Regions from separate parts of the Dickeya ananatis genome, predicted to be linked through region 2. Evidence: predicted binding sites of a transcription regulator. Region 2 holds the regulator's gene; each other region holds the start of a gene.
The links. The regulator LexA, encoded in region 2, represses DNA repair genes until DNA is damaged. The targets are predictions, from matches to a motif close to TNCTGTATGTACATACAGNA.

Region 1 (8,316 bases), 1.2 Mb from region 2:
ACAACAGAAAGCTCAATACCCATGTTATTTCCCCTCTCCCAACAAATCCTGCGCCGCCGATAACGGTCGCGCTGGTGTCTGCGCCACTCCCGGCTCGCCGTTGGAGGTACCATCCCCCTCTCCCGGTTGCGGTCCTTTTTTAATCAAGCGCACCAGATAGGCATACCCCACGCCAAATACCGACAGGTACACCGCAATAAATAGCAGCAAACTCACGCTCATCTGCAGGTCGCCGTGTGCCGATACCGCCTCACGGGTGCGTTGCAAGCCGTAAACCACCCACGGCTGTCGGCCGACTTCGGTGGTGAACCAACCGGCCAGAATGGCTATCAACCCCGATGGCCCCATCAGCAGGGTGAACCACAAAAATGGCCGCGACTGGTACAAACGCTGACGCCAGCGCAGCCACAACCCCAGAACCCCCAGCAGGATCATCAGCATTCCCAGACCGACCATGATGCGAAACGACCAAAACACCACCGGCGAGTTGGGCCGTTCGTCTTTGGGGAAGCTCTTCAATGCCGGGACCTGTTTATCCAGACTGTGGGTCAGGATCAGGCTACCCAGATAAGGAATTTCCAGTGCATAGCGGGTGGTTTCACGTTCCATATCCGGCCAGCCCACCAAAATCAGCGGCGTCGGTTCGCCAGGTGGGTTATCCCAGTGGCCTTCAATCGCGGCAATTTTAGCGGGCTGGTATTTCAGCGTGTTCAGACCATGCATATCGCCCAGCAACGCCTGAATGGGGGCGACAATCAACGCCATCCAGAGCGCCATCGACAACATTTTGCGAATTGCCGGGGTATCGTTGCGACGAAGCAAATGCCAGGCAGCAGACGCGCCGACAAAAAAGGCGCTGGCAAGAAATGCCGCCGTCGCCATATGCATCAGTCGGTACGGGAAAGAGGGATTGAAGATAACCGCCAGCCAGTCTACCGGCACCACAACACCGTTATGAATTTCGTGCCCCTGCGGGGTCTGCATCCAACTGTTGGAGGCGAGGATCCAGAACGTGGACGTGATCGTACCGAGTGCCACCATGCAGGTCGCGAAAAAGTGCAACCCCGGCCCAACCCGCTGCCAGCCAAACAACATGACGCCGAGAAAACCAGCCTCCAAAAAGAATGCGGTCAGCACCTCATAGGTCAACAGCGGGCCGGTAATACTGCCAGCAAACTGCGAAAAACCGCTCCAGTTGGTACCAAACTGATAGGCCATCACCAGACCGGACACCACGCCCATACCAAAGTTAACGGCAAAGATTTTCGACCAGAAATGGTAGAGATCACGGTAGTCGCGATTTCTGGTTTTCAGCCACAACCCTTCCAGCACAGCCAAAAAACTGGCCAGCCCAATAGTGATGGCGGGAAAAATGATATGGAAGGATACCGTGAACGCAAACTGTATCCTTGCCAGATGAAATGCATCGAGTCCAAACATGCCTTACCCCTGGACTGTTATCAGCCCTGCTATCGTTTTACTTGTCGGCTGGCACGCAGGCCAGAATCAGGAAACAGCGCCGACGTGCGCCGATGACATAACGCGTGGGAAGTATCGTGCCGAGGCGAGATACTACCGGCACTGATCTTAAAATGGGCAGGAGTGAATGGGTATAAACAGTCTGCGTTATTTAGACTATAACAGTTTTAATGTTATTTAATAATTTCATTATCAATCCATAATAAAATTAAAAATTAATTTTTAAAAACCTTTAAAAACAAATAAGTGATGAATATCAATAAAAATATAACAGAATAATTTATTACAAATTAAATCAAGGAAGAATATATTCCACGCTCCCTCAATATCGGTCGTTGTCCCATCGGTATCGTCGCCTGTACTGATGTCCAGCCAGCCTGTTCACACCGGGCTTTCCCGGCGTCACAGTACCGGTTGCTGCTCCTCGGGTGAACATCATTGATCCCATCGATACCCGGCTCTGAAATTTTCTGTTGGCGCTTATGCAGCTTTACCCAAAGATGTGGTATATAACCGCTACTTTTTAGGGTAGATAACCGGAATATAAGGGCAGGTATGGGTAATCGCACGTTGGCGGAACTGGGTAGCGTGGTCGCGCTGGGTGGCGGCCATGGACTGGGGCGCGTGATGTCATCGCTCTCCTTTCTCGGTTCGCGGCTGACAGGCATTGTCACCACCACCGACAATGGCGGCTCTACCGGGCGCATTCGCCGCTCGGAAGGCGGCATTGCCTGGGGTGACACCCGTAACTGTCTTAATCAGTTGATCACCACCCCCAGTGTCGCCTCCGCCATGTTTGAATACCGCTTCAACGGCAACGGCGAGCTGTCCGGCCACAACCTTGGCAATTTGATGCTCAAAGCGATGGACCACCTCAGCGTGCGCCCGCTGGAAGCCATCAACCTGATACGCAATCTGCTTAATGTCGACGCGCTCTTGATCCCGATGTCAGAGCAGCCAGTCGACCTGATGGCAATTGATGCGCAAGGCAACCCGGTGTACGGCGAAGTAGCGGTCGATCAACTCGCCGCACTGCCGCAAGATCTGATGCTCTACCCGAGCGCACCGGCCACACAAGAGGCGTTGACGGCGATAGCCGAAGCAGACCTGATCCTAATAGGACCGGGCAGTTTTCTCACCAGCCTGATGCCGCCTTTACTGCTGACCGATCTGGCTCAATCGCTGCACGACGCGCGTGCGCCAGTGGTCTATATCGGTAATCTGGGCGATGAGCAAAGCCAGATAGCCACCCGTCTGACACTGGCCCAAAAGCTGCAACTTATCGAAAGCAAGATTAACCGACGCATCATCGACGCCGTTGTTGTCGCTCCCCGAACCGATACCCACGGCGTGAACGACCGCCTGATCATCCGGCAACCGCTGGGGGCGCACGATGTCCCCCACCACCATGATCGCCAATTGCTGCAGGCCGCGTTAGAGCAGGCTGTGCAAGCGCTGGGGCTGTGCCCGGCTTAAGGTTCACGCCCTCAGCCACGGCGTATGGGTAACTCCCACTAACAGCCCTTCGGGGCTGAGGAAACGGGTTACCGTCTGCCCCCAAGGTTCCAGCCGGTTATCCACCAGCAATGGGTAACCCTGTTGTTTGATGGTCTCGGTCGCCGCCCCGATATCCGCTACTTCCAGTTCCATCCAGCCTTGCGGAATCGGGTGGGTTGACGGCCAGTTGTCAGTGCCGAAGCAGGACTGACTCGCCTGCGCCAGCGGCCATAACGCAAAGTGCTTCACACCGTCCAACGTATCGCAGGTCAGGTAGGCTTCATTACCTTCCATCGGCTTTATCGGCAGATTCAACAGGGTCTGATAGAACGTCTGACTGGTCGGCACCGACACCGTTATCGGCCCAAAGCCTGCCACGAACAACACATCAACGCCAGAAAGCGGCACATCGGGGATCGTATTTTTCATCACACCATCACTCTTGTATTCGGAAGTATCGCGTCACGCCGCTGGCAAAAGTATGCCGACAGCACCAACGCGGTCAGGATGCCGCAATAAACTGCTCACGCAGCGCATGGATTTCGTCGCGCAGACGGGCGGCTTCTTCGAACTCCAGATTCTGTGCATGGGTCAGCATCTGGCTTTCCAGCTCACGGATTTTCTGATCCAACGCTTTCGGCGACAGTTGCTGATACCGTGCCGCCGGTTCCGCCGCTTTCTTGCCGCGGCCTTTGCCCTTGCCCTTGCCGTTGACAGGCTGACCAATCTGCAAAATGTCGCCAATCTTCTTGTTCAGCCCCTGCGGCACAATGCCATGCTGCTCGTTGTAGGCCTGCTGTTTCTCACGGCGGCGTTGGGTTTCATTGATGGCGCGTTCCATCGACGGCGTAATCCTGTCGGCGTACAAAATCGCCTTGCCGTTAAGGTTACGCGCCGCACGACCAATAGTCTGAATCAGCGATCGCTCCGAGCGCAGGAAGCCTTCTTTGTCGGCGTCCAGAATCGCCACCAGCGACACTTCCGGCATATCCAGCCCTTCACGCAGCAGGTTGATACCCACCAACACGTCGAACTCGCCCAGTCGCAAATCACGGATGATTTCTACCCGCTCCACGGTATCGATATCCGAGTGCAGATAACGTACCCGCTCGCCGTGCTCTTCCAGATACTCGGTCAGGTCTTCCGCCATACGTTTGGTCAGGGTAGTGACCAGTACACGCTCGTTAATGGCCGAACGCTTGCGGATTTCCGACAGCAAATCATCCACCTGCGTCGTAACCGGGCGCACCTCCAGCACCGGATCGAGCAGGCCGGTCGGCCGCACCACCTGATCGATTATCTCGCCGCCAGATTTTTCCAGTTCGTAATTACCCGGCGTCGCCGAAACATAAATGGTCTGCGGTGCCAGCGCTTCGAACTCCTCAAACTTCATCGGCCGGTTATCCAACGCCGAGGGTAAGCGAAACCCGTATTCCACCAGCGTTTCTTTCCGTGCCCGGTCACCACGATACATCCCGCCCAGTTGCGGGATAGTCACGTGGGATTCGTCAATCACCAGCAGCCCATCGGCAGGCAGGTAATCAAACAAGGTTGGCGGCGGTTCACCGGGGCCGCGTCCGGACAAAAAGCGGGAGTAGTTTTCAATGCCGGAGCAATACCCCAGCTCATTCATCATTTCCAGATCGAAGGTGGTGCGCTGCGCCAGCCGCTGCTCTTCCAACAGTTTATTGTTGGCCAGCAACACCTGACGGCGCTCCGCCAGTTCGACTTTGATCTCTTCCATCGCCTGCAAAATACGTTCGCGTGGCGTCACATAGTGGGTTTTCGGGTAAATGGTGTAACGCGGTACGGTTTGCACGATGTGGCCGGTGAGCGGGTCAAACAGCGACAGCCGCTCCACTTCTTCGTCAAACAACTCTACACGCAGCGCTATCTCATCGGATTCCGCCGGAAAAATATCGATGACCTCACCGCGAACCCGGAAGGTGCCACGGCTAAAGGCCTGATCGTTACGGGAATACTGTAATTCTGCCAGCCGACGCAAGATAGCGCGCTGATCAATCAGCATACCTTGTGTCAGGTGCAACATCATCTTCAGGTAGAGGTCCGGGTCGCCCAGACCATAAATGGCGGATACCGACGCCACCACCACCACGTCACGCCGCTCCAGCAGGGCCTTGGTGGCAGACAACCGCATCTGCTCGATATGTTCGTTAACCGAGGCATCCTTCTCGATAAAGGTATCGGAGCTTGGCACATAGGCTTCAGGCTGATAGTAATCGTAGTAAGACACGAAATACTCCACCGCGTTGTCCGGAAAAAACTCCTTCATCTCGCCATACAACTGCGCGGCCAGGGTTTTATTCGGCGCCAGCACCATGGTAGGCCGGTTGAGATCCGCAATCACGTTAGCAATGGTAAACGTCTTGCCGGAGCCTGTTACCCCCAACAATGTCTGATGCGCCAGCCCGTCTTCCAGCCCCTCTTTCAGACGACGTATCGCTTCAGGTTGGTCGCCTGCGGGCTTAAAGGCAGAATGCAGTTTGAACGCTTTACTCATGAACAAGACACCCGGATAAAAAACGGTTGGAATCACGCATCAGACGCGGGTCGGCATGACCCGCATCATCGACAGGAAAGGGATACGTCTAGTATGAAAACCCCCAGCCAGATTTGCCAGCCCCATATTACTGGATATAAAAACAGCATCAAGTAATTCTTAACCATTGACCACATGCCAGCACGCGCCCTCGTTGACTAGCACAGAGTGATGTTGCTATCCAGCAAAAAATCGAGAATTTATCCCCAGAAACGCTGTTTCTCAAATTATCTGCTATGACCAGTGCCGGTAATTTATTCAGGGATGACGCACTGACATAAAAGTGACTTGATTTTAATTAATTTATTGATTTAAAAGAACTTCACAAAAAAGCGGAGTTTAGCACCAAACCCGGCGTAACCCGCGCCAGCTCTTGGCTGGCGCGTTTTTTCTAACCCTAATACACACAGTTATCCACAGAAATAGTGGATAACTCCCACAAGTGCCCGCGCCTCCTGTATTGGCGTCTTTCGTTACCTTGGTCCGTTAGAGACCGGCAAACGACTTTTAAACAAAATTTCCATGTTTGACGTGCCGCTTATTATAAAAAAAAGTGCTAAATGACACAGACTTAGCAAAAAGAAAAACTGCTGACCCAGTGGTTCGATCAGCAATTTTCAAGATGGTTTTTTCTATCAATTTCAATTAAGAACAGGGATAAAACCACCACCTACGCAACATTCACCCAACTTCGTTAACCTCTTAGTAAAGTGATGTTTAAGTAATCGCCCATATCCTGCTGAAACGGCTTGGATAAATACGGGATTTCACCTAACAGCGGTGCCGGAAGGTTATCTTGTAACGTCTGCAAATAAGCGCGGTGATAACGCCCTGGCGGCTGCACGACATTGGCAATCCACCCAGCCAACCTTAAACCGGCGTGCTGCACGGCCTGCGCGGTGAGCATGGCGTGATTGATGCACCCCAGTTTGACGCCGACGACCAAAATCACTGCTAACGCCTCTTCCTGTACCCAATCAGCAAAAGTTTGCTGCCCGGAAAGCGGCGTAAACCAGCCGCCCGCCCCTTCAACCAGAACCCAGTTTGCCTGACGCTCAAGCTGGCGCAGGCCGTCGCTGAGGGTAGAAAAGGCAATCGGTCGATTTTCCTCTGCACTGACGATATGAGGCGACGTCGGCTCCATAAAGGCCAGCGGATTAACCGCGTCGTATGGCAGTGCCAGTGTGCTGTTAGCCTGTAGCTGCAATGCATCGCTATTGCGGATGCCATGTGGCGTTAGCTCACACCCGGACGCCACTGGTTTATACCCCGCGGTACGGTATCCGGCACGACGGGCAGCCTGCAACAGCGCCACACTGGCAACGGTTTTCCCCACTTCGGTATCGGTTCCGGTTACAAACCAGCGCTCAGTCACGGTAAATCACTCCAAAAATGCGTTGATAGGTCAGCGGATAGCCTTGTGGGTGACGGCTATAATGCGCAGCCAGCGCCGTCAGTTGTCGACGACTCAGGCCGCGCGGCTCCCGCCCTTCCCGCAACCAGGTCGCCCCCACACCTTTGACAGAACGCATCAGCTCCAGTACATCGGGGAAATAGCATGTCGCGGGAGCAGGTGAGATATCAGCATGGTAACGACGACAGGCTGAAACAATGGCTTCCAGCGACAAGAATCGATTAATACGCCGGGAGCCATCCAGTTGCTGCCAGGCGTCATCCAGCTCGGCCAGCGTCCCCTGCGCCAGCGTACAAAAGGCAATCACCCCGCCTGGCCGGGTGACCCGATAAAGCTCGGCCAGACCGGCGGCAAAGTCATCACACCATTGCATCGCCATATTGCTAAAACTGATATCCACGCTGCTATCCGCCAGCGGTAAGTGCTCGATATCCCCCAGCAGGTAGTGTGTCGCTACCTGACGCTGGTGCGCCATCGCCAGCATATCCACGGACAGGTCCAGCGCCGTCACCCGTTTTCCGCATGCCTGCCAGCGCGCACTGAAATAGCCGGTACCACAACCGGCATCCAGCAGTTCGCCGCCGCGATGTTCACCGACCAGAGTCATCAGGTGTTCGCCGCTTTCACGCTGTAGTGCGGCAAAGCGGTCATACTGCGAAGCCGCCCGGCCGAAAGCACGGGCGATCGCCTGTTTATGAGGGGGCGATGCGTTCAACACCCCATCAACCTGCGTCATGCAACACCTCCAGCAGTCTGTCGATATCGTCAGGCTGATGACTGGCTGTCAGGGTAATGCGCAAGCGTGCCGTACCCGGTGGCACGGTGGGCGGCCGTATGGCGTTGACCCACAGCCCCGCGGATCGCAATTGCTGCGACAGTGCCAGCGACCAGGCGTTATCACCGACAATCAGCGGCTGAATGGCGCTTTCTGACGCCAACAGGCGAAACGGCAGGCCAGCAGCCCCCTCACGAAAACGCTGAACATTCTGCGCCAGCGCATCACGCCGGGCCTCGCCATCATCGCCGCGAATCACTGCCAGCGCCGCTGACAGCGCACAGGCTTGCGCCGGTGGCATGGCGGTGCTGTATATCAGATGGCGGGCAAACTGTAGCAAGTATTCCGCAATCGACTGGCTACACAACACCGCCGCACCGCTGACGCCAAAGGCCTTGCCGAAGGTGACGATCAACAATTCGGGTTTCACCCCTTGTTGCGCGCTACAGCCGCGACCGTGCTCCCCTAGCGTGCCGATACCGTGGGCATCATCCACCATCAGCCAGGCGCTATGCGCGCGACAGCACTGGTGCAATGCCGCCAACGGTGCCGTGTCGCCATCCATGCTGAATACCCCTTCGGTGACCACCA
Region 2 (8,316 bases):
GCAGGGTGAAGCAGAATATCGTGACAGCAACGGCAACCATACCCGGGCCAAAGCTGGCGAGGCCTTGTTGCTCGCCACGCAACCCAATATCAGCTATAGCGAGCACAATACTGGCAGTGAGACGCCACTGACCCGGCTACAGCTGTGGCTGGACGCTTGCCCTACCCGGGAAAACCAGTGTCTGCAACGGCTGCAGGTGGAAGAGCAGCAGCCTTATCAGTTGATTGCATCGCCAGATGAATCTGCCAATGCCCTCCATCTGCGTCAGCAGGTCTGGATCCACCATGTGAATCTGGCCGCCGGTGAACAACATCACCTGACACTGAACGGCAACCGGGCTTATCTGCAGTCGATTTACGGTACTCTGCATATTAATGGGAATAGCGCGCCGATACCGAGCGTATTGCGTTGTGGCGACGGTGCGTTTGTTCAGCAGGAAAAGAGTCTTATCGTTCGGGCAGAAACCGCCGCACGTGCATTACTGATAGACCTGGTGGTCTAAGTGCCTTCGGGCTCAGCAGACGAATCCCCCTAATGCGGGAGCCACCCAAGTAACCTCGATGTCGCTATCTCGGCGTTTTTGTCCAGTCATGATAATATGCCGGGATAATTTCACACTCGCTTCAGGGTTACTGCAATGGATTCAACCAATCCGGACAAACTTGTTGCCCAGGCTGAACAGCTTTGTCAGCAACGCAATGTACGTCTGACGCCTCAACGTCAGGAGGTGTTGCGTTTGATGGCCCTGCAGCCTGGTGCGATCAGCGCGTATGATCTGCTGGATCTGCTCCGTGTTTCCGAACCGCAGGCCAAACCCCCAACCGTCTATCGCGCACTGGATTTTTTGCTGGAACAAGGTTTTATCCATAAGGTGGAATCTACCAACAGTTATGTACTGTGCCATCATTTTGAGGAACACAGCCATACGTCGGCGCTGTTTATCTGCGATCGGTGCGGACAAGTGACAGAACGCCAGACGGAAGGGGTGGAAGAAACCCTGCACCAGCTAGCCAAACAGGCAGGTTTTGCCTTGCGTCACAGCGTGGTGGAAGCGCATGGTTTGTGTGGCGAATGCCAACAGGTTGAATCTTGCGAACATCGGGACAGTTGCCATCACGATCACAGCATCCCCGTGAAAAAACGCTGAACAGCGAAAACGATGAGGTGCCAAGTGTGAAGCGCTGCTTCACACTGCTTTATCCTGATTTCTCTTGAATCCATTGCTTCTCCTGAATTCATTTCTGAATTCATCGCCCTTCCCTGACGCAAACCGGAGATCAAACCGGGAAATAAAAGGTGCCCATCCAGACACACTGGACACCAGTATGGGCAATGCGCATCACCCATCAAGGGCGGACTGGAACAGGGGCGTCAGCTCCAGTCGCTGTTGCGGATAACACCCACCGCCAACCCTTCAATGGAGAAGTTTTGCTCACGCAAATCGACAACGATCGGTGAAAACTCTTTATTTTCTGCCAGCAACTGAACAATGTTGCCCTGCTTTTTCAAGCGTTTAACTGTCACTTCATCTTCAATGCGCGCGACAACAACCTGACCGTTACGCACATCCTGCGTTTTATGTACCGCCAGCAGGTCACCATCCAGAATTCCGATGTCTTTCATCGACATCCCACTCACCCGCAGCAGAAAATCAGCGCTGGGTTTAAACATTGCGGGATCAACCTGATAGTGACATTCGATATGCTGCTGAGCCAGCAGCGGTTCACCGGCGGCGACACGGCCAATTAACGGCAGACCTTGGTCTTCTTCTTCCATCAACAGGCGGATTCCACGAGAAGCGCCCGTCACAATTTCAATGACGCCTTTACGTGCGAGCGCCTTGAGGTGTTCTTCGGCTGCATTGGGCGAGCGGAAGCCCAACTGACTGGCAATTTCGGCCCGGGTGGGCGGCATACCGGTTTGTGAAATATGATCGCGAATCAGATCATAAACCTGCTGTTGTCTGGTAGTTAGCGCTTTCATTCCGCCCCCTGTTTGTTTATACAGTTTCGCTGTGAGTATATACAGGGAAAGTGCCTATGGGAACCGCGAGATTGCTATTGCACGGATTTTTCTGTGATTATGCAGAGCGTCACGCAAAACGGCTCCACAGTATCCCGCCCCACACGACTGCCGCCAACAGACAGGCGACGAATACCGCCGCCGAGCCGATGTCTTTGGCCCGGCCTGACAATTCGTGGTAATCCGTACCGACGCGATCCACCACCGCCTCAATCGCACTATTGACCAGCTCAAACAGTACGATCAACACGACTGCGCCGATCAACAGCAGTCGTTCCACCATGGAAACCGGCAACCAGCAGGCAATAATCACCGCGACCAGCGTAAGCAGGAGTTCCTGTCGAAACGCCGCCTCATGCTGCCATGCCTGTTTCAATCCTTGCAGCGAATAACCCGTCGCTTTGATGATGCGGGTCATTCCGGTTGCTTTGTTCATGCGTACTCCGCCTTTAATTTGTGGTTGGCCATGATTTTAACGCGCAGCCCTGGTTTCATCACCACAGATATCCTGTCTGGTTTCTGGTATCCTTGGCCCGAATTGCTAACAAGAGGCTTCTGGTTGTTATGTCAGGTTGGCGTATAATTTACTATAAACTACTGAATTTCCCGCTAAAATTACTGGTTAAAAGTAAGGTCATTCCACAGGATCCCGTTAATGAACAACGGTTGGATCCGGCGCGGCCCATTTTCTATGTCCTGCCTTACAACTCCAAGGCGGATTTGCTGACTCTGCGCACGAAATGTCTGGAGCAAGGCCTGCCCGATCCGCTGCAACCACTGCAGATCGATGGAAAAACCTTACCGAGCTACGTTTTCGTTAATGATGGCCCGCGTCTGTTCCGTTATTACGTGCCTAAACAGCAGTCGATAAAGCTGTTCCACGATTATCTGGATCTGCATCGCAACAATCCGCAACTCGATATACAGATGGTGCCGGTATCCGTCATGTTCGGTCGTTCGCCTGGCCGCGAAGGGCAGAGTCAGGGCACACCACATCTGCGCCTGTTGAACGGTATTGAAAAATTCTTCGCCGTGTTATGGCTGGGACGCGACAGCTTTGTACGTTTCTCCGTCCCCGTATCACTGCGTTACATGGCAACCGAGCACGGCACCGATAAGACTATCGCCCACAAGCTGGCACGCGTAGCACGGATGCACTTTTCTCGTCTGCGGCTGGCGGCAGTCGGCCCGCGTTTGCCGGTCCGCCAGGAGCTGTTCAATAAGTTGCTGTCTTCCCGCGCTATCGCCAAAGCGATTGACGATGAAGCGCGGGTGAAAAAGATTTCGCATGACAAAGCCCAACAAAACGCCATCACGCTGCTGGAAGAGATTGCTGCCGACTTCTCCTATGAAGCCGTGCGGTTATCAGACCGTGTACTGAGCTGGACCTGGAACCGCTTGTACCAGGGCATCAACGTGCATAATGCCGAACGGGTGCGTCAGCTGGCACAAGACGGGCACGAAATCGTCTATGTCCCCTGCCACCGCAGCCACATGGACTATCTGCTGCTCTCCTACGTTTTGTACCATCAGGGCCTGGTGCCGCCGCATATCGCTGCCGGCATCAACCTTAACTTCTGGCCGGCTGGCCCCATTTTCCGTCGTCTCGGCGCGTTCTTCATCCGCCGCACGTTCAAGGGCAACAAACTCTATTCCACGCTGTTTCGCGAGTATCTGGGTGAGTTGTTCACCCGGGGTTATTCGGTGGAATACTTTGTCGAAGGCGGCCGTTCCCGTACTGGTCGTTTGCTGGAGCCCAAGACCGGCACACTAGCCATGACCATTCAGGCGATGCTGCGCGGTGGAACTCGCCCGATCACATTAGTGCCGATTTACATCGGCTATGAGCATGTGATGGAGGTGGGCACCTACGCGAAAGAGCTGCGCGGCGCGACCAAAGAGAAAGAGGGTTTCCTGCAAATGGTGCGCGGGTTACGCAAACTGCGCAACCTCGGTCAAGGATACGTGAACATCGGCGAACCGCTGTCGTTGACCACGTACCTCAACCACCACGTACCACAGTGGCGTGATGCCATCGATCCTATCGATCCGCAACGACCAGCCTGGCTGACGCCAACCGTGCAGGATATCGCCGATAACATCATGGTGCGTATCAACAATGCCGCGGCGGCCAACGCAATGAACCTGTGTTGTACTGCGCTGCTCGCCTCCCGCCAGCGGGCGTTAACCCGTGAGCAGATGGAAGAGCAACTGGAGTGTTACCTGCAACTGCTGCGTAATGTCCCTTACAATCAGGATGCCACCGTGCCGAATCGAACCGCTGCCGAGCTGTTGGATCACGCACTGGGTATGGATAAGTTCGAAGTGGAGAAGGATAACGTCGGCGATATTATCATCCTGCCGCGCGAGCAGGCGGTGTTGATGACGTACTATCGCAATAACATCCAGCATATGCTGGTACTGCCGTCGTTAGTTGCCAGCATCGTGATGCACTGCCGCCGTATTACAACCGCCGAGCTGCTGCGCCAGATAACACTGATTTATCCGCTGCTACAGGCTGAATTGTTCCTGTATTACGAGAAAACCGCACTGGCGGACGTACTGAATGATCTGGTCGCCGAGCTGGCGAATCAGCAACTGATTCAGACCCGAGATGATGTGCTGGAACTGAACCCTGCACGAATCCGTACGTTGCAATTGCTGGCCGCCGGTGTGCGTGAAACGCTGCAGCGTTATGCCATTACGCTGGCGTTGCTGAACGCCAACCCGTCCATCAGCCGTGGTGCGCTGGAGAAAGAAAGCCGCAGTATGGCGCAGCGTCTGTCTGTATTGCATGGTATTAATGCGCCAGAGTTTTTCGACAAGGCGGTCTTCTCAACGCTGGTCAACACATTGCGTAACGAAGGGTACGTCAGCGATACGGGTGAAGCCGTGCTGGAACATGTGCAGGCAATTTACGCCATACTGGGTGAACTGCTCACGCCAGAAGTCAAACTCACCATTGAAAGTGCCAGCCTGGCGCAGGAAAGCAGCGAAAGCGAACCCGCTGTGAGTCTGGCTGAAAAGGAAAAAGAAAAGGAAGACGTCGAGTAACGATGAAGCCCTGCGCAGACGCGCAGGGCTGTTTTACCACTCAATAACCGCCCTGTTGCGATAAAACAGCCAGCCACAAAACTATTTTTCTTTTATAAAACTATCTTGCTTTTATAAAACAACCTTTCTTTTATAAAACCATCTTTCTTTTACAAAACAATCTGCTACAAACAGCTTACTACAGAAAACCGGCTACAAACCAAACAGGATGCCGAAAAACAGCACCATGCCGACATAATTGTTATTGTTGAATGCCCGGAAGCAGTCATCACGTTCACGCCCGGCAATCAGCCGTTGCTGATAAGCGAACAAGGCAGCAGCCACCAGCACCGACCAGTAGAAAATCTGGCTCAACCCCATCATCCTTCCTAGTGCCAGCATCGCCACCAGCGTCATCAGTTGCAGTACGCCGATAATCAAGGTGTCATGACGGCCAAACAAGATGGCGGTGGATTTTATCCCAATCTTGAGATCATCGTCGCGATCTACCATCGCGTATTCGGTGTCATACGCGATGGTCCAGCAAATGTAGGCAAAAAACATCAGCCAACAGGCGGCAGGCAAGGATTCGCTAACGGCGGCATACGCCATCGGGATAGACCAGCCAAACGCGGCTCCTAAAACCAGTTGTGGCAGATGGCTAACGCGTTTCATGAATGGATACACCCACGCCAGCGCCAGCGCGGCAACCGATAACCAGATAGTCAGCGGGTTCATGGTCAGTACCAAACCAAACGCCAGCAATACCAGAACAACAAACAGCACCTTGGCAGATTGTTCACTCACTAACCCGGCGGGTAACGGTCGTGCGGCGGTACGTTTGACGTGCCCATCGAAATGGCGATCGGCGTAGTCATTAATCACACACCCTGCGGCACGCATCAAAAATACCCCTGCCACAAACACCAGTAACGTCCAGAGCGTCGGTGCGCCACGTCCTGCCAGCCATAATGCCCACAGTGTTGGCCATAACAGCAATAACGTGCCAATCGGCTTATTAATACGCATCAAACGGAAATACGCACCCCAGCGTCCTGACGTTAACAATCTTTCCAACGCCTGATTCTCCTTTTGCATTCAGCCCTGATGGGCGTCGGGGAAATAAACGGGGGCATCCGGCAAAAATAGCTCGGTAATCAGCAACGGATTGCCCGACAAAAGCAAACGCGCACGCCGCACCCACAGCGCGCCACATCGACCAGTTTGAATCACATCGCGCGGCGGTGGCCCTTGCAGGAACAAATAACGCCCCAGTGGCGTATTGCCAATCTGCGTCAGGTCAATATCAGCCTCTTCCAGCGTCTGCTCCGGTATCACAGTGCGGCCGAATAACCAGGGCTTGCCGTCACCTGACAGCGTAACCTCACGTAGCCAATAGCGCTCACTCAACGGCAACAACGCCGCTTCACCCGCCACCTCTGGCGACGAGACAAACTGCTCCTGCCCGACTTGTACCGTCAGGCGTAAGCAATGCCGTTCAAGACGGCGCGTCATAGACTCGTGGTAAACCAGCCAGTCCATCACCGACGCAGGTAATTCTTCAGGCGCGCACCACTCAACCGAGTGCAGGCTAGCCAACGCCTCATCAGACATCTCTTCCATTCCACCCGGTGTTTAATAAATAAAACGCGCTTATTGTAACGCAGAAGCTCATTGTAGCGAAGAAGCGTGCGCTGATAACAGGTTCCGAACCCCGCGTTAACGATTTGAGCGATTTTCACACAAGATAGCTATCCAGCTCACAGCCTGTTGCAAATGCATGGTGCGGCGTCACGCATCAGATACGTTGTAAATAGATGCGCTGTAAAGACGTCACGGGCGAGCGCAACACACCAGAGCGCTGGCACCATAAAAAAAACTACCCGGCGAAAGCCGGGTAGTTTCTTGTGCGACGGGTATCGTAGCGAAGATATCGCTACGACGGCGCGGCTGATTACATCATGCCACCCATACCACCCATGCCGCCCATGCCACCAGCAGCACCTAAATCAGGCGCATCGCCTTTCGGCAGCTCGGTCACCATACATTCGGTGGTGATCATCAGGCCCGCTACGGAAGCCGCGTACTGCAGAGCAGAACGGGTTACCTTGGTCGGATCCAGAATACCCATGTCGATCATGTTGCCATACTGCTCGGTTGCCGCGTTGTAACCGTAGTTACCTTCACCCGCTTTCACGTTGTTAGCAACCACAGACGGCTCTTCACCGGCGTTGGAAACGATCTGACGCAGCGGCGCTTCCATGGAGCGCAGTGCAACACGGATACCCACGTTCTGGTCTTCGTTGTCGCCAGTCAGTTTGCTGATAGAGGCCGCTACGCGCACCAGCGCCACGCCACCACCGGCAACCACGCCTTCTTCAACGGCAGCACGGGTCGCGTGCAGCGCATCTTCAACGCGGGCTTTCTTCTCTTTCATTTCAACTTCGGTCGCAGCACCGACTTTGATAACCGCAACACCGCCAGCCAGTTTAGCTACGCGCTCCTGCAGTTTTTCACGATCGTAGTCGGAAGTCGCTTCTTCGATCTGCTGGCGAATCTGGGTAACACGACCCTGAATTGCCGCTTCGTCGCCCACGCCATCGATGATGGTGGTGGTGTCTTTGTTGATAACCACACGTTTAGCCTGGCCCAGATCTTCCAGCGTCGCTTTTTCCAGCTCCAGACCGATTTCTTCAGAAATCACAGTACCGGCAGTCAGGGTAGCGATGTCCTGCAGCATAGCTTTACGACGGTCACCGAAGCCCGGCGCTTTCACCGCAGCAACTTTCACGATACCGCGCATGGTGTTAACCACCAGCGTTGCCAGCGCTTCGCCTTCTACGTCTTCAGCGATGATCAGCAACGGTTTGCCAGCTTTGGCAACAGCTTCCAGCACCGGCAGCATTTCGCGGATGTTGGAGATTTTTTTGTCAGCCAGCAGGATGAATGGGCTTTCCAGCTCAACAGAACCAGTTTCCGGTTTGTTGATGAAGTACGGAGACAGGTAGCCGCGATCGAACTGCATACCTTCAACCACGTCCAGCTCGTCTTGCAGACCAGAGCCTTCTTCTACGGTGATCACGCCTTCTTTACCTACCTTTTCCATGGCTTCAGCGATCAGCTTGCCCACGGTTTCGTCGGAGTTGGCGGAGATGGTACCTACCTGAGCGATAGCTTTGGTATCAGCGCAAGGAACGGACAGTTTTTTCAGTTCTTCTACAGCAGCGATAACCGCTTTGTCGATACCGCGTTTCAGATCCA
Region 3 (8,316 bases), 2.1 Mb from region 2:
CCCGATCCCAGGCTTCCACCGGTACCGGTTGACCGGATTTCTGTGCTTTCAGTACGGTGGCGATATCGCTTTCCGGCACGGTGAATATCACATCGATCGGATGGGTTTGCGTTAATACCAACAGGTTGTCGGTACTGGTCACGTAGTTGCCGATATCAATCTGACGCAGGCCGACGCGGCCGCTGAACGGTGCGGTGATACGGCTGTAATCCAATTGCAATTGTGCACTGGCGACAGCGCCCTGATCAGATTTCACCGTCGCTTCGTATTGGCGCACCAGCGATTCCTGCGTATCCAGTTGCTGGCCGGACACCAAATTGGTTTTGGATAACTGCTGGTAACGGACTAAGTCCTGGCGGGCATTGACCAGAAGCGCCTGATCTTTGGCCAACTGCCCTTGTGCTTGTATCAGTGCTACCTGAAACGGACGCGGGTCTATCTCTGCCAGTAACTCGCCTTCCTTAACTTGCTGTCCTTCCTGAAAGTGGATAGCCATCAACTGGCCGCTGACGCGGCTGTGGACGGTGACGGTATTGGCGGCGGTGACCGTCCCCAAACCAGAGAGGTAATAGGGTACCGAGGAGGATGAGGAAAGTGCGGCCTGTACCGGCGGTGGTGCGGTAGAGCCCCGCCGTCCGCTGCCGCTACGGTTTTGTCCTTGTCCCTGAGGTGACGCGTGCTGTGCGGTTGTTGCCTCGTTGGCATAATCTGATTGTGAGGGGCGGAAATAACGCCAGGCGAAAAACGCCGCGGCAATGACAACAAGCAGTATCAAAAAACGAAATAAGCGTGCGGCGTTCATAGTTATGGACGGAACCTCCAATCAGCACAGGCTAAGATAAGCCCATGAAACACTGAATATAATAATACTAGTGTAAACAGCTAACGGAGGACAAAAATGGAGGAAATGTGGAAGATATGTCAGGGTTTGTAGAAAAAGATCCCCGGCGTCATTAACGCCGGGGAACGGTGCTGAGTATGTCAGCACGGTGTCACTATCAGGACAAACGCGTTACAGCACCAGCCCGGCGATAGCTGCAGAAAGCAGGCTGACCAGAGTAGAACCATAAACCAGTTTCAGGCCGAAGCGGGAAACCGTGTTGCCTTGTGCTTCGTTCAGCCCTTTGATAGCCCCTGCAACGATACCAATCGATGAGAAGTTGGCAAAAGACACCAGGAAGACAGACAGAATACCTACGCTGCGTGGCGACAATTGACCGGCTACTTTCTGCAATTCCATCATGGCGACGAATTCGTTGGATACCAGTTTGGTGGCCATGATACTGCCTACCTGCAGCGCTTCGGCTTTCGGAATGCCCATCACCCAGGCTAACGGGTAGAACACATAACCCAGAATTTCCTGGAAGCTCAGGCCAAACACCGCGCTGAACAGTGCGTTGATACCGGCGATCAGCGCGATGAAACCGATTAGCATCGCGGCGACGATAACCGCCACCTTGAAACCGGCCAGAATGTATTCACCCAACATTTCAAAAAAGCTCTGGCCTTCATGCAGATTGCTCAGGTGCAGTTCTTTTTCTTCACTGGTGTCGTAAGGGTTGATGAGCGACAACACGATAAAGGTGCTGAACATGTTGAGCACCAGTGCCGCGACCACGTATTTTGCGTCCAACATCGACATGTAGGCACCGACGATTGACATGGATACTGTCGACATCGCAGTTGCTGCCATGGTGTACATACGTTTTTCAGACATCTGCCCCAGAATGTCTTTGTAAGCGATGAAGTTTTCAGACTGACCAAGAATCAGTGAGCTAACCGCGTTGAACGACTCCAGTTTGCCCATGCCATTGACTTTGGACAGAACGGTACCGATCAGTCGGATAATGAACGGCAGTACTCTGATGTGCTGCAAAATGCCGATCAGTGCGGAGATAAACACGATCGGGCACAGCACTTTGAGGAAGAACACAAAGCTGTTGTTACCGATATTGCCAAAGACGAAGGTGGTACCTTCACCTGCGAAGCCGAGCAGTTTGTCAAACAAGCTCGCAAACCCTTTCACAAAACCCAACCCTGCACTGGAGTAGAGGAAAAAATAGGCGAGTAGAATTTCAATGACTAAAAGTTGAACAATATACCTGACGCGAATGCTTTTGCGATCGCGGCACACCAGCAGTGACAGGCCGGCGACAACGATCAGGGCCAGGATAAATTGCAGAATGTTGGACATGTTTGCTCCAAATTATGATAGGGGCCGATTTTTGGTCGTCATTTTATGTAACGATTGCGCCTAAAATGCGACGTAAGACGCAAAACCGAAATTATATCGCGGAAAATAACCTAAACTAAAGCGTGGGTCTCATAGCATTCGCTTCTGTCTGGTAGATATCTCAATATTTCATCATGCCGGACCGAAAAATGCTGTGATGAAAGTTCCCTGCCAGCATGTTGGTTGTAGGGAAAAGGTAAGCACAAGGAGATGACAATGCCTGCGTCTGATGCGTTACGTGAGTTGGGACAATCGGGAATTCGGGTGCCGTTACTGACTTTTGGCGGCAACGTATTTGGCTGGACTATTGATGAGCCAACCTCATTTCGGGTACTGGATGCCTTGCTTGATCAGGGGCTCTACTTTATTGATACCGCCGATGTGTATTCTGTCTGGGCTCCCGGTAATAAAGGCGGTGAATCGGAAAGCATAATCGGTAACTGGCTGAAACTGCGTGGAAACCGCGATCGTGTCATTATTGCCACCAAAGTCGGCAAGAATATGGGCGGTGATCGGCACGGATTATCGGCGGCTTATATCCGCCGGGCGGTGGAAGATTCACTGCGACGCCTGCAAACAGACTATATCGACCTCTATCAGTCGCATGAAGATGATAAGCACACCCCGCTGGAGGAAACCTTGTCGGCCTTCGATGCGTTGATTCGCGAGGGCAAGGTGCGTGCTATCGGTGCTTCCAACTATGACGGTGAGCGTCTGGCACAAGCGCTACAAGTGAGCAGAGATAACCATTTGGCGCGTTATGAAACGCTGCAACCGGAATACAACCTGTATGATCGTCAGCATTATGAGACCACGCTTGAACCGGTAGTACAGGCGAATGGGTTAGGGGTGATTGGTTATTACTCGCTGGCGAGCGGCTTTTTGTCGGGCAAATACCGCTCGGCCGCCGATGCGGTAAAAAGTGCCCGTGGCCAGGGCGTGATTGAACATTATCTAAATCCGCGCGGTCTGGCGATTTTGAATGCATTGGATCAGGTTGCGGAGGCTCATCACACCACACCTGCTCAGGTTGCGCTGGCGTGGTTGATAGCGCGTCCCAGTGTGACGTCACCGATAGTGAGTGCGACTTCGGTAGAGCAGGTTGCGGAACTGGCCAGTGCCACCCGACTGGCGCTCACGCCTCATGAGATTGAACAACTCAATAGCGCCAGTGCCTGAAGCCGGACATGGTTTCACCGCATAGCCATGGGCGATCTGGTGGCAAGCCAGATCGCCACCATCATGCTTGTGAACCATATTATTTACCGTAAGGTTAGCTTTATTTGTAGTCTGCTTTACCGAGGTTATGTCACCTCTTTTTTATATTTCCCCTACGATGAAAGAACGCTAATGAAAAGCAATTTGATGGCTTGGCTCGTAGTAAATGCAATTTTTTCTGTGAATTGATGAGGAATAGAAATATATGACTACTGCTACTCCAGTTTGTATTTTAATTAAGCATGATCTGCTATTGAGTCCATGATATTTATCATCACAGTGATATCAGTTATGAGACCAGTCTGAACCATTCACCTGTGCGTTTCACCCTCAGATGGCAAGAGCCAGCAAGGCTCTGCGAGCATTGCCCTAAAGGGCCAACGGCATGGCGTTGTTCAACACGCGAGCGTGTTGTCATGCAACTCGAATTATTTTGGGTATAGCCATGAAAACACGTGCACTTATGAAAACAGGTCTACCCCAAATCATCTGGGAGAGGTCATCAGCGGGAATGAAAAATACTGAATGGCACCAATAAAAAACAGCCTCGCGTAAGCAGAGGCTGTTTTTCTGGCAGGGAACGCGGTAACGTAAATCTATAGAATATCTATAGGGGTTACCGCCTTTTCCGCTAACGCATGCTCAGTGGCAATTAAGCCTGAGGCTGAGTCACTACGTCTTTGATGCCTTTCACTTCGATCTCTACGCGACGATCCGGAGCCAGACAGTCGATCAGTGCTGCACGTGCTTTCACGTTAGCACAGGTAGAACCGGTAACCGGGTTGGCTTTACCCATACCACGAGCGGAGATCTTGTTAGACGGGATGCCTTTGTGAACCAGGTAATCAACAACAGTCTGTGCGCGTTTAGCAGACAGAGTCTGGTTGTACTGGTCGGAACCCAGACGGTCGGTGAAGCCCAGAACCACTACGGAACCGTCTTTCGGATCCAAGGTGCTCAGCTGAGTGTACAGCTGGTCCAGAGAACGCTGACCTTCCGGTTTCAGAGTCGCTTTGTTGAAGTTGAACAGAACGTCAGACTTCAGGGTGAAGCGTTTGGTCTGAACAACCGGAGCCGGAGCCGGGGTCGGAGCTGGAGCCGGAGCAATAACTGGAGCCGGAGCAGCAGTTTCCTGACCGAAACGGTAAGAAACACCCACGCTCAGCAGACCATTGTCAGGACGACCACCAACGGTAGCAGCGTCACCGATGTTGTTCACCCACTGGTAATCCAGACGAGTTGCCCAGTTTTTGGTGATTGCGTATTCAACACCCACAGCAGCCAGCGGAGAAACGCCAGTGTCGTTATCGTTACGACCTGAGTTGTCATGGCTGTCAGCACGCCATACAAAACCACCCAGACGAGTGTAGATATCCAGATCGTCAACGATCGGATAGCTCAGTTTAGCGGCCAGCTGAATACCCTGAGCTTTGAAACTACCCTGGTTGCCACCGTTATATTTCATACGGCCCAGCCAGTCATAGCCCATTTCAAAACCCAGATACTGGTTAGCCTGATAGCCACCGAATGCGCCTGCACCCAGCTGGCTCTGCGCCGCGTTGGTTGCGTCGTAACCATTGCCGGTCAGGTTGGTATCATGGTACTGGGACCAGCCCAGTTTACCACCTGCGTACCAGGTGTTATCGTTCGGTGCGGCTTGTGCTACGGTAGCAAAGCCAGCCAGTGCCACTGCAATCGCGATAGCTGTTTTTTTCATTTTACGCCTCATTATCATCCAAATCGGCAATCAACTCTGTAAGCTAATTAGCCTTTGGTTAAAATCCTTTCTCGGAGATATTGCCCTTGGTCTAATTACGTGCTGCCAGTGAACTGGCATTATGGAAGGGCAACTCCAGCGAGCTAAAGTCTACAACGTGGTGAGAAAGTTACAAGTATGATGTGACAGACACCATGAAAAAATCAGTCGTTCATACATAATTACTAACAAATAATGGACGATTTTGTCAGATTACCTTGATGTCTTTTAATATTAGTACGTCGCAATAACACGCTCGGCGCTGTGTTTCCGCGGACTACGGATAACCGGCGACATCCCTGTAAGAAAAATCCTAATATTCATTCAATGATACAATCTTGAGTGAATTTTTAGTGTAGAAAAGGGTCTTGTGATTGTTTCTCCCTCTGGACGCATGATAAATCCATAGGTATTTCCGTGCTGTGCCGCTCTTTGCAACCGCATTTTTTGTTCATTATTCAGTTCGTCTGGCAGCCAGCACAGAACGACGCTGTAATTACCCGTCATTAACGCCTTCTCCATCGCATCAACAGTCGATACCGGATTGAGGCGATGAAGTTCGATCATCTTTTCCAATGGTAATCCTGTCTGTTGTAGCCACAGGCGGCTAAGTTTTTGCTGTGGGGAAAGCCAAAGTAGCCAGCGTGATTGCGTACCCAATTGCTGCAACAAAGGCAGCAGTAATGGCGTCAGCATGGGATGGTCGTCACCATAGACGATCTCGCTGATGAAGCCGCTGGAAGCGGTTTGAGGCATCGCGTTATGACCCAGGCGTGACGTATTGCAGACATGACGAGAACGGATGGTTTGAGTACGCATAGTTTCTTTACCTCACAGTTATACTGTATGGGTGTACAGTATCTTTTGTGTGGGTAAAGATCAACCGGAATTTCTGAAAGCGCTTCGCATAATCGTCATGTTATTGCCGGTATGACATGTTTTGTATTTGAAGACCGGGTTTTGCTGTGTTTAATTAATTGTTCCCGTTACGGATGTCTTTGGTGAACAGGGAAAAACATTCAATACAAGGAATAAGTAATGAAAAAGCTATGTGAAAAAAGGATTTTACAGGCGAAAACCGTGTTTTCCTCATTGGGAACTATTTTCTCTCGCTCACAGTTCGGCGGCTACAGCATTGCAGCGGATGGGGTGATTTTCGCGTTGGTATCCGGCGGAGAACTCTATTTGCGGGCGGCTCGTCATAACGAAGCGTTTTTTCTCGAAGAGCAAGCGCCAAAACTCATCTATACCAAACGTGGTTTGCCGGTACCGCTCAATTATTATTTGGTTGCGGAGGCGCTCTGGCAGGATGAGTCGGCACTGCTGGAGCTGGCGCGATTATCTTTGCAGGGTGCGCGCCAGGATAAAGCAGCCAGAAAGCGTTGTATCAGGCTAAAAGACCTGCCAAATATCAATCATGATCTGGAGCGGTTACTCTGGAAGGTAGGCATTAGAAACATCGATGAGCTACACCGACTTGGCGCAAAAACCAGCTACCTTAAACTGCGTACCATCAGTCAGAATTTGAGTGTTAATGTGCTGCTGGCATTGGCTGGTGCGATTTGTGGTGTGCATCAGGCTGCGCTGCCGCAAGGCATACGCAGCGAATTGCTTGAATGGTTCGAGAAGGCCAGTCCTCGTTCGTTGAGACCGCCCAGACTGAATTAATGGGCAGAGGTCTGTTGTCGATTCCGATGCATCGGTTCCTGTGGTCGATTTTCTTCAGCAATCATCTGGTTTTTCAGTTGCGTCAGTTCCGGCAGCAGGCCGATTATCAGGTTAATCTGTTGTAATACCAGCTGTTCCTGACTGTCCTGCTCTGGCGACAAACTATGGATGCGGTGTTTCAGTGCTTCCAGTTCTTTATCCAACGCAGTCTGGTCACGATTGTCCTGATGAAGCGCATCATCGACGTAACAAACAGCGTCGTTCAGCAATTGCAATGTTTCAGTCGACTGAATATGTTCCCGATGCGCTCCCAGTGTGGAGATATATCCCAGCAATGTATGGTTGAGGCACATCAGCCGGAAGGCGTTTTCCAGTCCCGTCCGGGCATGCGGCTCAGCCGACATATTGGACACCACCGAGGCCAGCTCCGCATCACTATTGTGGGCGTCACGCCGGGCGATTCGGTAAGGCAGTCCATTATCTTTGCCTTGATGGTATTGCACCATAATGGCATCGAGATAGCGGCAATTCATATCCATCGCTTTATTGATCACCGCAGGCAGGCCGCGGAATCGCCAGTCTGGCCAGATAAAACTGACCGCTGCCCAGGCAATACCACAACCCAGCAACGTGTCGACGACTCTGGGGATAGCGACTTCCAAGCCTTCCCCCAGGAGATTGAAACACATCAGCACCAGCAAGGTGATAAACAGCGTGGCCTGAGCGTATTGCACCGTGCGAAACGCGAAGAACAGTACCCCACTGATAACAATCAGCGCCAGTTGCCCTTCCAGTGACGGCACGATGTACAGCAGCGGCACCCCAATCAACACCCCACCCAGCGTTCCGAGGATACGCAACGCCAGGCGTCGGCGAGTGGCATTATAGTTAGGCTGGCAGACAAACAGACTGGTCAGCAGGATCCAGTAACCGTGGTGCAAACCGGTAAACTGAATAATCGCATAGCCGACACACAGCACCAGCGACATACGCACCGCGTGACGAAACAGTGACGATTGTGGTGTGAGATGGCGGCTGATGCGCAAGCGGATATCGCTCCAGCCAGTAATTTTATCATCCGATAGCCGACTTTCTGCCGACAGGCGATGATTGTGGCGTTCAAGCGTTTGTTCGGACTGAATATTGATGAGCTGGGCGTCAATCGCTTGCAGGTTATTGAGGAGATGACGTAGCGCTTTGATGTATAACGTTTCCACCCCTTGAGCAGCCAGCCTGTCGATAGCGGCGTGGAGGTGGGAAAAGGCCCGCTCGATTCGATGATCGTGCTGGTATTTCTGCCGTAATAAAATGGACTGTGATACTTGCTGGCAGGCGCGGGATAACATAAACAGCAGGCGCTGAAACCGGAAAGGCACATCACTGTAGCGCAGCATATGCCGCAGTTGTTCATATTGGATGTGTACTGAACTGGCCCGCTCAT
Region 4 (8,316 bases), 1.7 Mb from region 2:
GGTTACTGCGGCACCGAGTTGATTCGCCGCACCATCGGACTGGCGCATGTCGCTGACCTTGATACCATTGCCGATGAGGCCGCCCGTCAGGCCTGCCAGCGCCATGCGATTCAGCTTGGCAAGACGCTGGTTTTGGCTGCCGCGCATATCGATGGCCCTGAAGCCTTGCTGGCGCGCGTGCGTCAGAGTGGTGCCTGAGTAGCGCACATCAATCCAGCGCCTTTTCGCGATATTTCAGTCAGAAAAGGCGCCAGACCTGTCAGGCGACGGTATCAGCATCAACCGGTAATCGTTGCCTGCTCTCCACCTTGTGCGCGCTTAGCGCGTCCGGGGCAAAGTCATCGACGTTGATAGAGCGCAGCCGACTGGCTTCCGCCTGCATCAAAATGTTGGCTTCTTCCGGCGTAATCACCCCTTCCGCCAGCCCGTGTTCTGCCAGTTTATCCAATTGCATAAACGGCAGGGGAGACGGTGCGGACTGCGAGAGCCGTTGATGAATCGGCTCGGCCGCCAGAATATCGCGCAGTGCGTGTTCCAGTTGCGCTGCTGGGTGATGGGCTCCGGTGTGCAGATACAGACCTCGGCCTAACCGGCTGCGGGTCGCTGACGGCACCTGCAACAGTCGCGCCAGTTGATGGTCTAACTGGTCGCTCGGGGCCTTACTGACCGCTCCTGACGGGAGAATCATCACACGCAGTAACCGTGCCACCAGTTGGTTGGGGAAATTGCGCAGCAGGTCGACGATGGCTTGTTCAGCCTGATGCAGACAATCCTGCACGCCCCAATGCACCAGCGGTAAGTCAGCTTGTTGACGGCCTTCCTCGTCATAACGCTTGAGCGTGGCAGACGCCAGATAGAGCTGGCTTAACACATCGCCCAGCCGGGCAGAAAGGCGTTCGCGTCGTTTCAGACTGCCCCCCAGAACCCCCATCGACACATCGGCCAGTAGTGCCAGATTGGCGCTCAGCCGGTTCAGGCGCTGGTAATAGCGACGGGTGATGTCGTTAACCGGCGCACGGCTGGTGCGCCCGTTGGTCAGACCCAGCCACAGGCTACGCATGGCGTTGCTGGCGATGTGGCCCAGATGGCCGAACAGCGCCTGATCGAAGGCTTTCAGGTCATTGTTCTGCGCTGCGTTCATCTCTGTCAGGATGTAGGGATGGCAGCGAATCGCGCCCTGCCCAAAGATGATCATGCTGCGGGTGAGAATATTGGCACCTTCGACGGTAATGGCGATCGGCGCCCCCTGATAGTGACGGGCGACAAAATTAGACGGCCCCAGGCAAATGCCCTTACCGCCGGTGATGTCCATCGCATCGATGATGCCGCGCTGGCCGCGATGGGTACAGTGGTACTTGACGATTGCTGACAGCACCGATGGCCGCGCGCCTTGCATGATGCCGCTGGTAATGAGGGTCGCGGCGGCATCCATCACGTAGGCATTACCCGCTATGCGGGCCAGCGGTTCTTCAATCCCTTCCATTTTGCCGATCGGCAATTTGAACTGGCGGCGGATATGGGCGTAAGCACCGGTTGCCAGCGCCACGCTTTTCATGCTGCCGGTCGAGTTGGATGGCAGGGTGATGCCTCGACCAACGGACAGGCACTCCATCAGCATCCGCCAGCCCTGGCCTGCCATGTCCGGCCCGCCAATGATGTAATCCAGCGGAACAAAAATGTTTTCGCCCTGTGTCGGCCCATTCTGGAACGGGATGTTAATGGGGAAGTGACGACGGCCGATTTTGACGCCGTCGGTCTGTGTGGGGATCAGCGCACAGGTAATGCCGACATCGTCCTGGGAGCCCAGCAGGTGATCCGGGTCGTACAGCCGGAACGCCAGCCCCAGCACGGTAGCGACCGGAGCCAGCGTGATATAACGTTTGTTCCAGGTCAGCCGCATCCCCAACACCTGTTGCCCCTGCCAGTGGCCGTAGCACACCACGCCCAGATCAGGGATGGCACCGGCATCGGACCCGGCTTCCGGGCTGGTCAGTGCGAAACAAGGGATTTCATCGCCACGTGCCAGTCGTGGAAGGTAGTGGTTTTTCTGCTCGTCGGTGCCGTAGTGTTGCAGCAACTCTCCGGGGCCGAGCGAGTTGGGAACGCCGACGGTAATCGCCAGAATGCCGGATACACTCGCCAGTTTTTGCAGCACCATTGCCTGCGCGTAAGCGGAAAATTCCAGCCCGCCGTACTCTTTTTTGATGATCAGTGCGAAGAAACGATGTTGTTTCAGGAATGCCCACAATTCTGGCGGTAAATCGGCGCGCTCATGGGTGATTTCAAAGTCGTTTGCCATGCGGCAGGCTTCTTCCACCGGCCCGTCCAGAAACGCCTGTTCTTCTGGCGTGAGCACCGGCCGGGGGTAGGCATGCAGGGTGCGCCAGTCTGGCGTGCCGCGAAACAATTCGCCTTCCCACCAGGTGGTACCGGCATCAATCGCCTCTTTTTCCGTTTTCGACATCGGCGGCATAACGCGGCGGAACGCCGCCAGCGCCGGTGCGGCTAACCAGCGCCGCCGCCACGGTGTTACCAGCAACGGCACGAGTACAAGAGCAAGCGGGAGCAGCAACCAGGCTGACCACACATGTAGTGACGCCATGACGACAACCCAGAGGACAAGCGCCGCACTGCTCAGCCACAGTGAAACCCGGTGGTAGAGCAGAGCGCCGATAAGCAGCAAGACGATCAGGACACTGACTGCAACCATGATTTATTCTCCAGTCCGTTTAATCCGTTTACGTTTGTGGTCTGACCTGTTGGTATAGTGTGGTTTTAGTTCAGCGCGCTGTTTTTATCAATTCATTTACAACGCAATTACAACTTAACTCACAAACTCGCTGCCGGATGGAACCTCTGGTGCGCGATGTCGGCGTTTGGCAATTGTCTGCTTCTCGTCGTTTGGGCGATCCGCTACACTGCACGGCAACACAGGTTGCGTCTCTTTATGGCGTGGAATGGCGGGCATCGCCCGGTAACAGGGTTCATCATGGCCCGATGTTTCACCCCATGCCTCACCAGAGGCTCCGCCTACATATCATGATGTCATTGAATGAGAGGATTCCATGTACCAGGACTTAATCCGTAATGAGCTGAAAGAAGCGGCATCCACACTGAATACATTTTTAAGTGATGATGCCAACATTCAGGCGATTCAGGATGCGGCGGTTTTGCTGGCGGATGCCTTCAAAGCAGGCGGAAAGGTGCTCTCTTGCGGTAACGGCGGTTCTCATTGTGACGCTATGCATTTCGCAGAAGAACTTACCGGCCGCTACCGTGAAAACCGCCCTGGTTACCCGGCTATCGCCATTTCTGACCCAAGCCACTTGTCCTGTGTCAGTAACGATTTTGGCTATGATTTCGTGTTCTCCCGTTATGTCGAATCGCTGGGACGTGAAGGGGATGTCCTGCTGGGGATTTCCACTTCCGGTAATTCCGGCAACATCATCAAGGCTATCAGCGCGGCCCGTGCCAAGCGTATGAAGGTGATTACACTGACTGGCAAGGATGGCGGCAAAATGGCCGGTACCGCCGATGTGGAAATTCGCGTACCGCATTTCGGTTACGCTGACCGGATTCAGGAAGTGCACATCAAGGCTATCCACATTCTGATCCAGTTGATTGAAAAGGAAATGGCGGGCAACTGATTGCCTGCCATGAGGCGTCGTTGTCATACGCGCAGCAGTAACAGCAGTAGTAGTAAGTAGTAAAAGGAACCAGACATGTGTGAACTGCTTGGGATGAGTGCCAACGTCCCAACGGATATCTGTTTCAGTTTTACCGGCCTGATGCAGCGGGGCGGCCGTACCGGGCCGCACCGTGATGGCTGGGGGATTACGTTCTACGAAGGAAACGGCTGCCGTACCTTTAAAGATCCACTACCCAGCTTTACCTCGCCGATTGCCGAATTGGTGCAGAACTATCCCATTAAATCCTGCGCGGTGGTTTCTCACATCCGTCAGGCCAACCGTGGCGCGGTCGCGCTGGAAAATACCCACCCGTTTACCCGCGAGTTGTGGGGCCGGAACTGGACGTTCGCCCATAATGGTCAGCTTAAGGGGTATCGGCGTTTGAAGACCGGCCATTTTCGTCCGGTTGGGGAAACGGATAGCGAGTACGCGTTTTGCTGGCTGTTGTACCAGTTGTCGCAACGCTACCCGCGTACGCCGTCTAACTGGCCTGCCGTGTTTCGCTACATCGCCACACTGGCGGAGCAGCTACGCAAAAAAGGCGTGTTTAACATGTTGCTGTCGGATGGGCAGTTCGTGATGGGATTTTGCTCGACGCACTTGCATTGGATCACCCGGCGGGCGCCGTTTGGCAAAGCGACCTTACTGGATGACGATGTCGAGATAGACTTTCAGCAGCAGACCACACCTAACGATGTGGTCACTGTGCTGGCGACGCAACCGCTGACCGGCAACGAAACCTGGCATCGGATTCTGCCAGGCGAGTTCGTGTTATTTTGTTTTGGCGAGCGCGTAATGTGATTCTGGCTGACCAACGGGCGCGGACTGGTTAACCACGTACTGCCCGTTGAGCACCGATACCGCTGGCGGCTGATGCATGCGGTTGAAGTAAGCGTAGCCCGGTTGCAACTGACTCCAGAATTTGTAGTAGTTGGAGCGGCTGTGGCGCTTCATGTTCTGCTCGGTCATGCGGAACGGATAAATCGCCAGTTCGACTTTCTGCTGCCCGTTGCGCAGTGCTTTCTCTACGTAAGTGTAAATTTCTTCAATGTATTTGTTGGTCATGGCGTAACAGCCGATAGACACACACTCACCGTGAATCATCAGGTAACGACCGGAATAACCGTGCGCGCGGTCGTACTCGTTCGGAAAGCCGACATTAATGGCGCGATAGTAGTGGCTGTCCGGTTTAAGCTGTTTTAAATCAACCTGATAAAACCCTTCCGGGCTTTTGAAGTCGCCTTCGGTCATTTTAGGACCCAGACCGCCGGAGTATTTACAAATCGGGTAACTCTGTACCAGTTTGTATTCGCCGCCAATCATGGCATAAAGCTCCAGTACCCGTTCTTCCTTGAAGATCTGAATATAAACCGGTGACCCGGCGACCTGCTGTTTGGTTTCTGTCGCCGCCGGAGCGACTTGATTAGCATAGCTATTGCTGATGGCGACGGAAGGTAAAAGAAACAACATCGCAAGCGAAAACGCGACTTTGTACATTGTTAATCCTGATTATTGGCACTGTGATTCTGTCTGATACGGTGTGTGGCGGTGATGCTCCCGTATTCCCTTATCTGTCAGGCTTGGTCCTGCCATTAGGCTATGCCCCATAGCGAGGGATAGCCTGATGTCAAGTCGCGCCACCACATTATCACCGTATCTGTTTTATTCAGGAAGGAAAAAAGAATAAAAAATCGGACTATTCCGGCTGATAGCGTCAGGCTAATCGCGCTGCCGCGTTGACAGGGCGACATCATGCCAAGAGAAGAGATTGCCTGCCCCTGTCATTAACTGTATATTTATCCAGTTAATCGGAGGGGCGATGCGAAAAATCATTCATGTCGATATGGATTGCTTTTACGCCGCAATAGAGATGCGGGATAATCCGCGCCTGCGTGATATCCCGCTGGCGATTGGCGGCAGTGCCGATCGTCGCGGTGTGATTTGCACCGCCAACTACCCAGCGCGCTGTTATGGCGTCCGCAGTGCGATGGCGACAGCTACCGCGTTGAGATTGTGCCCGCATCTGACCTTGTTGCCCGGCCGTATGGAGGTTTACAAAGCCACCTCCCTGCAGATTCGCGCGATATTTTCCCGCTATACCTCGCTGATTGAACCGCTGTCGCTGGATGAAGCCTATCTTGATGTGACGGATAGCCCGCACTGCGGGGGTTCCGCCACCCTGATGGCACAAGAAATTCGCCAGACGATTTTTGATGAACTGCATCTGACGGCATCGGCAGGTGTCGCACCCATCAAATTTCTCGCCAAGGTTGCCTCTGAACAGAACAAACCCAACGGGCAGTGTGTGATTGCCCCCACGCAGATGGAGGCGTTTCTGCTGGCGTTGCCGTTGGAAAAAATCCCCGGTGTCGGCAACGTGACCGCCCGACGGCTGGCAGAGTGCGGTTTACATACCTGTGCGGATGTCCGTCGTTACCCTCTGAGCGAACTGTTGCGGGAGTTCGGTAAATTCGGTCGGGTGCTATGGGAACGCTGCCACGGTATTGACGAGCGCCAGGTCTCGCCGGATCGCCTGCGAAAATCCGTTGGTGTTGAAAAGACCCTGGCGCGGGATATTCACGACTGGACTGCCTGTGAAGCGCTAATTGAACGATTGTACGACGAGCTGGAGCTACGTCTGCGACGTGTTCGCCCGGATCTGCATATCGCCCGCCAGGGGGTCAAACTGAAATTTGATGATTTTCGTCAGACCACGCAGGAGCATGTCTGGCCGGTACTCAATAAGCCGGATTTACTGAGGCTGGCGCGCGAAAGTTGGGAGCAGCGGCGTGATGCACGGGGCGTGCGGCTGGTGGGGTTGCATGTGTCGTTGATGGACCCACAACTTGAGCGGCAACTGGTCTTGCCGTGGGATTGACGTTTGGCAGTAAACGAACGTGTTTCGGTATCTGGCGGTGATGCCCGCATTAGCAGGCATCACCGACGCAGATTAGGCGCGTTCCGGGATGGCTTTCAGCAATGCTGTCAGCAGCGTCCAGTATTGACCGACGCTGGCGATATGAACCCGCTCATCCGGTGAGTGTGGGCCGGTGATGGTTGGCCCAATGGAAACCATATCCATATCCGGATACGGTTTCTTGAACAAACCACATTCCAGACCGGCATGGATCACCATGATGTTGGGGGTTTTACCGAACAGCTTCTGGTACGTTTCGCGAACCAGATGCATCACAGGTGACTGCGCATCTGGCTGCCAGCCAGGGTAGCCGCCTTTGGCCTCGGTATCTGCACCCGCCAGCTCTCCCAGTGAAGTCAGCATGCTGACCACGTAGTCTTTGCCGCTATCGACCAGCGAGCGGATCAGACAGTGAATGTCTGCCTGCGTCTCGGTCATGCTGACGACGCCTACGTTCAGCGACGTTTCCACCACACCTTTGATGTCATCACTCATACGGATAACGCCATTGGGTGTGCTGTTCAACAGCGCGATGAAACGATCCCGGCTGGCGGTAGTCAGCGCAGCCATGGCGCTGTCTGCGGTTTCCAGCAACAAGGTGATATTTTTTTCTACCGCGGCGAGCTCATGTTTGAGGACGGCCAGATAGGCTTGTGCTGCGTCTTTCAGGGCATCGACGTGATGAGCGGATACCGCCAGGGTCACCGCACCTTCACGCGGGATCGCGTTGCGCAGGGTACCGCCGTGCAGGTCGATAACCCGCAGATCCAGCTCGGTGGCGTAGTGCGCCAGAAAACGCGCCAGCAGTTTATTGACGTTGCCAAGCCCCAGGTGAATGTCGCAACCGGAGTGGCCGCCTTTCAGTCCTTTGATAACCAGTTTCAGCGTCTGGTAACCGGCTGGAACGGCTTCGCGCTGTAATGGCAGACGGGTCATAAAATCGATACCACCCGCACACCCCATGTAAACTTCGCCTTCTTCTTCCGAATCGGTATTGATCAGAATATCGCCCTGAAGCCAGTTGGGTTGCAGGCCGAACGCACCGTCCATACCGGCTTCTTCCGTCATGGTCAGCAGCACTTCCAGCGGCCCGTGCTCTACGCTGTCGTCAGACAACACCGCCAGCGCCGAAGCCATGCCGATACCGTTGTCTGCGCCAAGCGTTGTACCGCGCGCTTTGATCCACTCGCCATCGACATAAGGCTGGATGGGATCGGTGGTGAAGTCGTGCACCGTGTCGTTGTTTTTCTGCGGCACCATGTCCAGATGCGCCTGGATCACTACCGGTTTACGATTTTCCATGCCGGGTGTCGCCGGTTTACGCAGCAGAATATTGCCAACCTGATCGCGTTCCGTGTGAAGGCCGCGCTCCTTTGCCCATGACAGAATATACGCAGCCAGTGCTTCTTCATGGTAAGACGGATGTGGAATAGAGCAGATTTTGGCAAAAATATCCCACAGCGGCTGTGGGGAGAGTTGAGACAAAGCAGACACTATTGAACCTCTCCAGTTAGGCATTCACGCGACAAACGGCGTGTGATGCCAGAGCAACATGGTTATTGATCGCCTGAAGACGCAGGCACGTCAGTACAGAATACCACTTTCCCACGGTGGGAGAGAATGTCCACGGTATAAGGATTATGCATGGCTGACGGGGAGGAAAGCGGAAGAAGGCGGAATACGTGGGAACGAATTCAGAGAATACAATCC

Region 1: uvrB (excinuclease ABC subunit UvrB) is a predicted target of LexA. The motif match lies at 5,626-5,645, and genes of this name have one in related genera.
Region 3: sulA (SOS-induced cell division inhibitor SulA) is a predicted target of LexA. The motif match lies at 6,048-6,067, and genes of this name have one in related genera.
Region 4: dinB (DNA polymerase IV) is a predicted target of LexA. The motif match lies at 5,476-5,495, and genes of this name have one in related genera.

What each region holds. Positions count from the first base shown of each region.
Region 1 is NZ_CP040816.1:2,348,225-2,356,540, forward strand. Features, by position in the region: gene cydB (cytochrome d ubiquinol oxidase subunit II) at 1-23, opposite strand, end outside; gene FGI04_RS10375 (cytochrome ubiquinol oxidase subunit I) at 25-1,440, opposite strand; gene FGI04_RS10380 (gluconeogenesis factor YvcK family protein) at 2,035-2,955, shown strand; gene FGI04_RS10385 (VOC family protein) at 2,959-3,405, opposite strand; gene uvrB (excinuclease ABC subunit UvrB) at 3,479-5,497, opposite strand; gene bioD (dethiobiotin synthase) at 6,231-6,911, opposite strand; gene bioC (malonyl-ACP O-methyltransferase BioC) at 6,904-7,686, opposite strand; gene bioF (8-amino-7-oxononanoate synthase) at 7,673-8,316, opposite strand, start outside.
Region 2 is NZ_CP040816.1:3,589,263-3,597,578, forward strand. Features, by position in the region: gene FGI04_RS15920 (pirin family protein) at 1-502, shown strand, start outside; gene zur (zinc uptake transcriptional repressor Zur) at 638-1,147, shown strand; gene lexA (transcriptional repressor LexA) at 1,372-1,983, opposite strand; gene FGI04_RS15935 (diacylglycerol kinase) at 2,093-2,458, opposite strand; gene plsB (glycerol-3-phosphate 1-O-acyltransferase PlsB) at 2,587-5,076, shown strand; gene ubiA (4-hydroxybenzoate octaprenyltransferase) at 5,269-6,153, opposite strand; gene ubiC (chorismate lyase) at 6,154-6,669, opposite strand; gene groL (chaperonin GroEL) at 7,010-8,316, opposite strand, start outside.
Region 3 is NZ_CP040816.1:871,755-880,070, forward strand. Features, by position in the region: gene FGI04_RS03800 (MdtA/MuxA family multidrug efflux RND transporter periplasmic adaptor subunit) at 1-802, opposite strand, end outside; gene FGI04_RS03805 (NupC/NupG family nucleoside CNT transporter) at 1,013-2,194, opposite strand; gene FGI04_RS03810 (aldo/keto reductase) at 2,450-3,412, shown strand; gene ompA (porin OmpA) at 4,104-5,168, opposite strand; gene sulA (SOS-induced cell division inhibitor SulA) at 5,532-6,026, opposite strand; gene FGI04_RS03825 (TfoX/Sxy family DNA transformation protein) at 6,246-6,875, shown strand; gene yccS (YccS family putative transporter) at 6,872-8,316, opposite strand, start outside.
Region 4 is NZ_CP040816.1:530,807-539,122, forward strand. Features, by position in the region: gene mtnK (S-methyl-5-thioribose kinase) at 1-198, shown strand, start outside; gene fadE (acyl-CoA dehydrogenase FadE) at 260-2,710, opposite strand; gene lpcA (D-sedoheptulose 7-phosphate isomerase) at 3,066-3,647, shown strand; gene FGI04_RS02265 (class II glutamine amidotransferase) at 3,723-4,490, shown strand; gene dpaA (peptidoglycan meso-diaminopimelic acid protein amidase) at 4,461-5,186, opposite strand; gene dinB (DNA polymerase IV) at 5,509-6,567, shown strand; gene pepD (beta-Ala-His dipeptidase) at 6,640-8,100, opposite strand.